DNA from 2 places in the Formivibrio sp. oc-25 genome. Region 1 is predicted to be linked to the other one. Evidence: predicted binding sites of a transcription regulator. Region 1 holds the regulator's gene; the other holds the start of a gene.
What was found. Region 1 encodes NrdR, which represses ribonucleotide reductase genes. Its sites were predicted from a motif close to AAANACNATATATNGTNTTT; they were not measured.

Region 1 (3,419 bases):
CGCACGGCTCGCCGGCCAACCTGTCGGGCAAGCTGTTCAATATCGTTCCTTACGGCCTGAACGATAAGGAGGAGATCGATTACGACGAGATGGAGCGTATCGCGCTGGAACACAAGCCCAAGCTCCTGATCGGTGGTGCATCCGCCTACGCCCTGCGTTTTGACTGGGCCCGTATGGCCGAGATTGCCAAGAAGGTTGGCGCCTATTTCATGGTCGACATGGCCCACTATGCCGGCCTGGTTGCCGCTGGTCTGTATCCGAACCCTGTGCCGCATGCCGACTTCGTGACCTCTACTACCCACAAGACCCTGCGCGGTCCGCGCGGTGGTGTGATCATGGCCAAGGCCGAATACGAGAAACAGCTGAATTCCAGCGTTTTCCCGGCATTGCAGGGCGGCCCGCTCATGCATGTGATCGCAGCCAAGGCTGTTGCCTTCAAGGAAGCGCTGCAGCCGGAATTCAAGGAATACGCCGAACAGGTGCTGAAAAACGCTGCCGCCATGGCCAAGACGCTGTCCGAGCGTGGTCTGCGCATCATCTCCGGCCGCACCGAATCGCACGTATTCCTCGTTGACCTGCGCCCCAAGGGCCTAACTGGCAAGGCCGCTGACGCAGTACTGGGCAAGGCGCATATCACTGTTAACAAGAACTCGATCCCGAATGATCCGGAAAGTCCGTTCGTGACTTCCGGCATCCGTATCGGTTCGCCGGCAATTACCAGCCGTGGCTTCAAGGAAGAAGAAGCCATCCTGGTGGCCAACCTGATCGCCGATGTGCTCGACAAGCCGGAAGACGAAGCCAACATCGCAGCCGTGGCGGCCAAGGTGAAGGCATTGACGGCACGTTTCCCGGTTTACGGTGCGTAAACTGCGCCCGTAAAACCAGGTAAAGAATGAAAGACCAGACAGGGTGGGGCATTGCTCCACCCTGTATCATTTGTAGTATTGCATGGCTTTTCAGCTGCCGGATTGCGGCAGGGAGCAAGACTGATGAAGTGTCCTTTCTGTGGTTGTCCCGATACCCAGGTGGTCGATTCGCGCGTATCCGATGAAGGCGATGCGATTCGCCGTCGCCGTCGCTGCACTGCCTGCGACAAGCGCTTTACCACCTATGAAACCGCCGAGGTGCGTTTGCCGCAAGTGGTCAAACAAAACGGCCAGCGCGTGGAGTTCGACCAGGAAAAGATCCGGGTCAGCTTTCAGCGCGCCCTGCACAAGCGACCGGTGCCCACGCAACTGGTCGACGAGGCGATCGAGCGCATCGTGCAAAAGACGCTGACGCTGGGCGAGCGCGAAATTCCGTCGCGCCAGATCGGTGAACTGGTGATGAAGGAGCTGGCCAAGCTCGACAAGGTGGCCTATGTGCGATTTGCTTCGGTCTACCGCTCCTTCCAGGATCTGGATGATTTCCGTGATGCTATCCGAGAGGTCACCAGGGAATGACCGCTACTGCAACGCAGGTGCGAGTGTCGTTTTCTGAAGATGACTTGCGCCATATGCAGCATGCACTGGCATTGGCTGCCCAGGGCCTGAACACCACCACGCCCAATCCGCGCGTGGGCTGTGTGCTGGTCAAGGATGGGAAAGTCGTGGGCGAGGGCTGGCACGAGCGGGCCGGGGAGCCGCATGCCGAAGTGCATGCGTTGCGCGCTGCCGGCAGTCAGGCCAACGGGGCGACGGCTTATGTCACGCTGGAGCCGTGCAGTCATCATGGCCGCACGCCACCGTGCGCCGAAGCCCTAGTCGCGGCGGGCGTTGCCCGCGTGGTGGTGGCGATGCGTGATCCCAATCCGCTGGTGGCCGGACGCGGGCTGGCCATGCTGGAGCGTGCCGGTATCGCCGTAGCAAACGGATTATGCGAAGCCGAAGCGCTTGAGTTGAACAAGGGTTTTGTCAGCCGTATGACCCGAGGCCGGCCATGGCTGCGAATCAAGACGGGTTGCAGCCTGGATGGCCGCACGGCTTTGCCGGATGGGCAGTCGAAATGGATTACCAGCCCGGAATCCCGCGCCGATGTGCAGACCCTGCGCGCGCGCAGTTGCGCCATGCTCACAGGCATTGGCACCGTGCTGGCCGATGATCCGCAACTGACCGTGCGTGATTTTGCGGTTGAGCGCCAGCCATTGCGGGTGGTGCTCGATAGCAATTTGCGCACACCGGTCGATGCCGCCTTATTGCGTACACCAGGCGTACTCGTGGTCTGTGCAGTGGATAGCGCTGAATGTCGTGTGGCACTGGAGCTGGCCGCCGCCGAGATTCTTTGCCTACCTGATCACGCGGGTCAGGTTGATCTTGCTGCCTTGCTGCATGAACTGGGCAGGCGTGGTTGCAATGAAGTGACGGTTGAGGCAGGGGCCGAGTTGGCGGGTGCCTTTGCCCTGGCCGGATTGGTGGATGAATGGATCATCTATCAGGCACCCGTCATCATCGGTGATCCGGCGCGTGGCATTGCAACGCTGAATCTGACCAGTCTGGCCGATAAATTATGCCCGCTGGAGGTGGAAAAACAGGCAGTCGGGCCCGATATGAGATGGTCATTGCGCTTTACAGCTATTGCAACGCTGCTGGCAACGGCAGCGCCCTGAGGAGATTGAAATGTTTACAGGTATTGTTCAGGCAGTGGGTACCATTGAAAACGTCGAGGCATTTCCGGGAGGCGTACATCTGACCGTCCATGCCCCGGAGCTGGATATGTCTGATGTCGGCCTGGGTGACAGCATTGCGCATAACGGCGCCTGCATGACTGTGGTCAGCCTGCTTGATGCACACCGGTACCAGATTGATGTTTCGGAAGAGTCTTTGCGTTGTACTTGCGGGCTGGATGAGGTCGGTAAGCGGGTCAACCTGGAAAAAGCCATGCGACTCGGAGACATGCTGGGCGGGCATATGGTATCCGGCCATGTCGATGGTGTTGGCGAAGTGATCCGGTTCGAGCCGATAGGCGAAAACCGTGAATTGGTCATCCTCGCGCCTGCAGAGCTTGGTCGCTATCTGGCGGCCAAGGGCTCGGTTGTGGTCAACGGCGTTTCGCTCACTACCAACCGTGTGATGGATGTTGCTGGCGGTTGCGCGTTTTCCATCAATCTCATTCCGCATACCCTGAGCGTGACCACGCTGGGCGCGATCCAGGCAGGGGATCGCGTCAATCTGGAAATCGATCTGGTCGCCCGCTATGTCGAGCGCATGCTGGGCAAATAGTGAAGCAGCAAAAAATCCGATTGATTTCATTTAAATTATCCATATCTGTCCTCCTGCGTCATTAAATTAACAAGAAGCTTTGGCGGATGAAAATTCTGGCCAAGAAAGCTTGCACAGTGCTTGGCGAGATGGATGCTTATTGGCAAGATGTTGCACGTGCACAATCCGTAACCGAGTATCGCCATGGCACTGTTGCTGGGAAGTCTGCGGGGCAAGTTTGTT
Region 2 (3,419 bases), on a different contig from region 1:
CGTGTATTTGCGCTGCAGCTCTTCCTGGCGCGCCAGTGCTTCGAACGGATCATCGGTAAAGCCCACCGGCAATTGCGACGAATTGGTGTAATACGGCGCATCCGCAGTCCCTGCTTGCAGGATAGTCGGATAACGCTTTTTGTCTTCCTTGGCAAAGCGATACGTGGTGCCTTCGGCTGGCGTGGCTTCCAGATTGTAAAGGTGGCCGGTTTCTTCCTGGAATTCGGTCATTTTGGCGCGGATATGATCGAGCAGCTTCACGGCAAGGGCATGCCCGGCCTGCGTCGTGATGTCGTCCTGATCCTGCGTAAAGTTGCGAACCATTTCGTTGATGCCATTCACACCGATGGTGGAGAAATGATTGCGCAAGGTGCCAAGGTAACGCTTGGTGTACGGGTAGAGGCCCGACTGGATCAGGCGCTCGACGATCTTGCGCTTGATTTCCAGCGACTGCCTGGCAAGCTCGAGCAATTCGTCGACGCGCGCAAACAGGCCATGTTCGTCGCCCTTGAATTCAAAACCGATGCGGGCACAGTTGAGTGTCACCACCCCAAGCGAGCCGGTCTGCTCGGCCGAGCCGAACAGTCCGTTGCCGCGTTTCAACAACTCGCGCAGATCGAGCTGCAGGCGGCAGCACATCGAACGCACCATCTGCGGTTCCAGATCGGAATTCAGGAAATTCTGGAAATAGGGCAGGCCATATTTGGCCGTCATCTCGAACAGCAGATCGGTATTCGGGTGATCCCACGGGAAATCGTCGGTGATGTTGTAGGTCGGGATCGGGAAGGTGAACACGCGGCCCTTGGCATCACCCTCCATCATCACTTCGATATAAGCGCGGTTGATCATGTCCATCTCGGCCTGCAGCTCGCCATAGGTGAACGGCATTTCCTCGCCGCCGACATACGGAATCTGCTCGCGCAGATCTTCCGGACAGATCCAGTCGAAAGTCAGGTTGGTAAACGGCGTTTGCGTACCCCAGCGACTCGGCACGTTCAGGTTGTAGATCAACTCTTGAATGAATTGTTTGACCTGGGTATAGCTCAGCTTGTCGGTGCGCACGAATGGCGCCATATAGGTATCGAACGAGCTGAACGCCTGCGCACCGGCCCATTCGTTTTGCAAGGTGCCAAGAAAATTGACGATCTGCCCCACGGCGGCGGAAAAATGCTTGGGCGGCTTGGCTTCCACCTTGCCCTGCACGCCATTGAAGCCTTCATGCAGCAGGCGGCGCAACGACCAGCCGGCACAATAGCCCGACAGCATGTCGAGATCATGGATATGCAGGGCACCCGAACGATGCGCCGCGCCGATTTCCGGCGGGTAGACATGATTGAGCCAGTAATTGGCGATCACCTTGCCGGAAGTATTCAGGATCATGCCGCCAAGGCTCCACCCCTGGTTGGCGTTGGCATGCACGCGCCAATCGGATTGATCGAGGTATTCGTTGATGCTCGATTCGACATCCACCACGGTACGGATGTCATTGCGCAAGCGTGCGTGCTGGCTGCGGTAGGCAATATAGGCGCGGGCGGTCTTGATGTGATGCAGGCCGAGCAGCGTTTCTTCGACCACGTCCTGGATGGTTTCAATGGCAGGGGTGATATCGCGCGGCAGTTGTTCGACCACAAGCAGGGCCAGGCGATCGGCCTTGGCTTCGTCGAACTCGCCGGTAACGGCACCGGCTTTGGCCAGGGCAGCGGCAATCTTCCTGATATCAAACGGCACAACTCGACCGTCACGCTTGAGAATGTATTGCGGCTGCCTGTCCATCGCCCCTCCTCTAGTGGTTTTCCTCCGTATAGAAACACAATATATTGTGCCAACTCACCCATCGCGACACCAAATAAAGTGCGATTGATGATGATCAATTCCTGACTCGACACTTCCCAAAGCATTCCCAGCTTATCCCCAGAGATATCGACAGATGCACCGGCAGGATGCGTGGCAATCCGCTGGCTACGGCACCAACTGCTCAAAAAACAGGCAAAACATATCCGATCTGGAATCGTGCTCACCTTGGCCGGTTTCCATTAAAGACCGCAAAGCCCAGTCGGCCGGTCTACACTGAGAACGTATTCACGATCTTGCTGCGAAGCCGTGATCGGGGCTCATGCGCTGCTCAAAATCCTCATGTACTACTTGTACATTCCGGTTTTTGCGCTGCTCTTCACTCCGCTGACGGCTTCTCGCGACAGATCGTGAACAAGTTCGGAGGCATGGAAAACCGGATTGGGCATGACGGTCAAAGGCGGGAAATATGGATCAGGAAGACGACAACTGGCTCGAGGAAGATACCGTAGAAACCAGCGCCAACAAGGAGCCGCCGTGGCGGGTGCTGGTGGTCGATGACGAGCCGGATGTGCACCAGGTCACGCGGCTGGCACTGGGCAATATCGATTTCCTTGGCCGCCCGCTCGAGCTAATCAACTGCTATACCGGCCAGCAAGCACTGGATACCTTGCGTAGTCGCGATGATATTGCGCTGGTTCTGCTTGATGTCGTCATGGAATCGGAAAATGCCGGCCTGGAAGTCGCCCGCATCATTCGCGAGGAATTGCACAACCATCGTGTCCGCATCATCCTGCGTACCGGCCAGCCCGGTGTCGCGCCGGAACGCCAGGTCATCGAAACCTACGACATCAACGACTACAAGGCCAAGACCGAACTCACGCGCGACAAGCTGTTCACCGCCGTGCTCGGGTCGCTGCGCTCCTACAACGACATCATGCTCATCGAGCACCAGCGCTCGATGCTGGATGCCAACCGGCGCGGCCTGCTGAAAGTCATCGAGGCATCCAGCACCATCTTCCGTCAGCAATCACTCGATCAGTTTGCGCAAGGCGTGCTTGAACAACTGCAAGCCCTGCTGTTCTTCGAGCAGGATGCGCTTTACGTCGTCGTTCATGGCGGCCTGACCGCACTGACCGGGCACGATGGCGAAATCAAGGTCATGTATGCCACTGGCGGTTACCAGCAACTATGCGGGAACGATCTCGAAAATGGCGAACTGGAGCATTTCCGGGATTCGATCAATCGTGCCATCAGTGAAGAGCGCAGCATCTATGGCCAGGACCATTTCATCGGCTTTTTCAAATCGCCGCACGGGCCGGTCAATCTGCTGATCATCGATGGCCCGGTGGCACTGTCGCATCCGGATACCGGACTGGTGGAGCTGTTCTGCCGCAATGTCTCGATTGCCTATGAAAACCTGATGCTCTCGCATGAAATCGAAGATACACAACGCACTGTCATCTGTCAGCTATCCGAAGTGATCGAGCGCCGCTCGCCCGATACCGGCAACCATATCCGGCGCATGGCGGAATATTGCTGGTTGATTGCCAAGAAGTTAGGGCTTTCTGATGAAGAGGCTTGGATGATTCACGCCGCCAGCCCGCTGCACGATGCCGGCAAGGTCG

Region 2: a site for NrdR is predicted at 1,806-1,825, ahead of AC0KVQ_RS03665 (ribonucleoside triphosphate reductase). Genes of this name have one in related genera too.

The regions. Positions count from the first base shown of each region.
Region 1 covers NZ_JBVVOL010000018.1:9,023-12,441, forward strand. Annotated here, with positions in the region: gene glyA (serine hydroxymethyltransferase) at 1-866, shown strand, start outside; gene nrdR (transcriptional regulator NrdR) at 990-1,442, shown strand; gene ribD (bifunctional diaminohydroxyphosphoribosylaminopyrimidine deaminase/5-amino-6-(5-phosphoribosylamino)uracil reductase RibD) at 1,466-2,584, shown strand; gene AC0KVQ_RS11915 (riboflavin synthase) at 2,595-3,197, shown strand; gene AC0KVQ_RS11920 (SpoIIE family protein phosphatase) at 3,381-3,419, shown strand, end outside.
Region 2 covers NZ_JBVVOL010000004.1:18,770-22,188, reverse strand. Annotated here, with positions in the region: gene AC0KVQ_RS03665 (ribonucleoside triphosphate reductase) at 1-1,773, opposite strand, end outside; gene AC0KVQ_RS03660 (DUF3369 domain-containing protein) at 2,261-3,419, shown strand, end outside.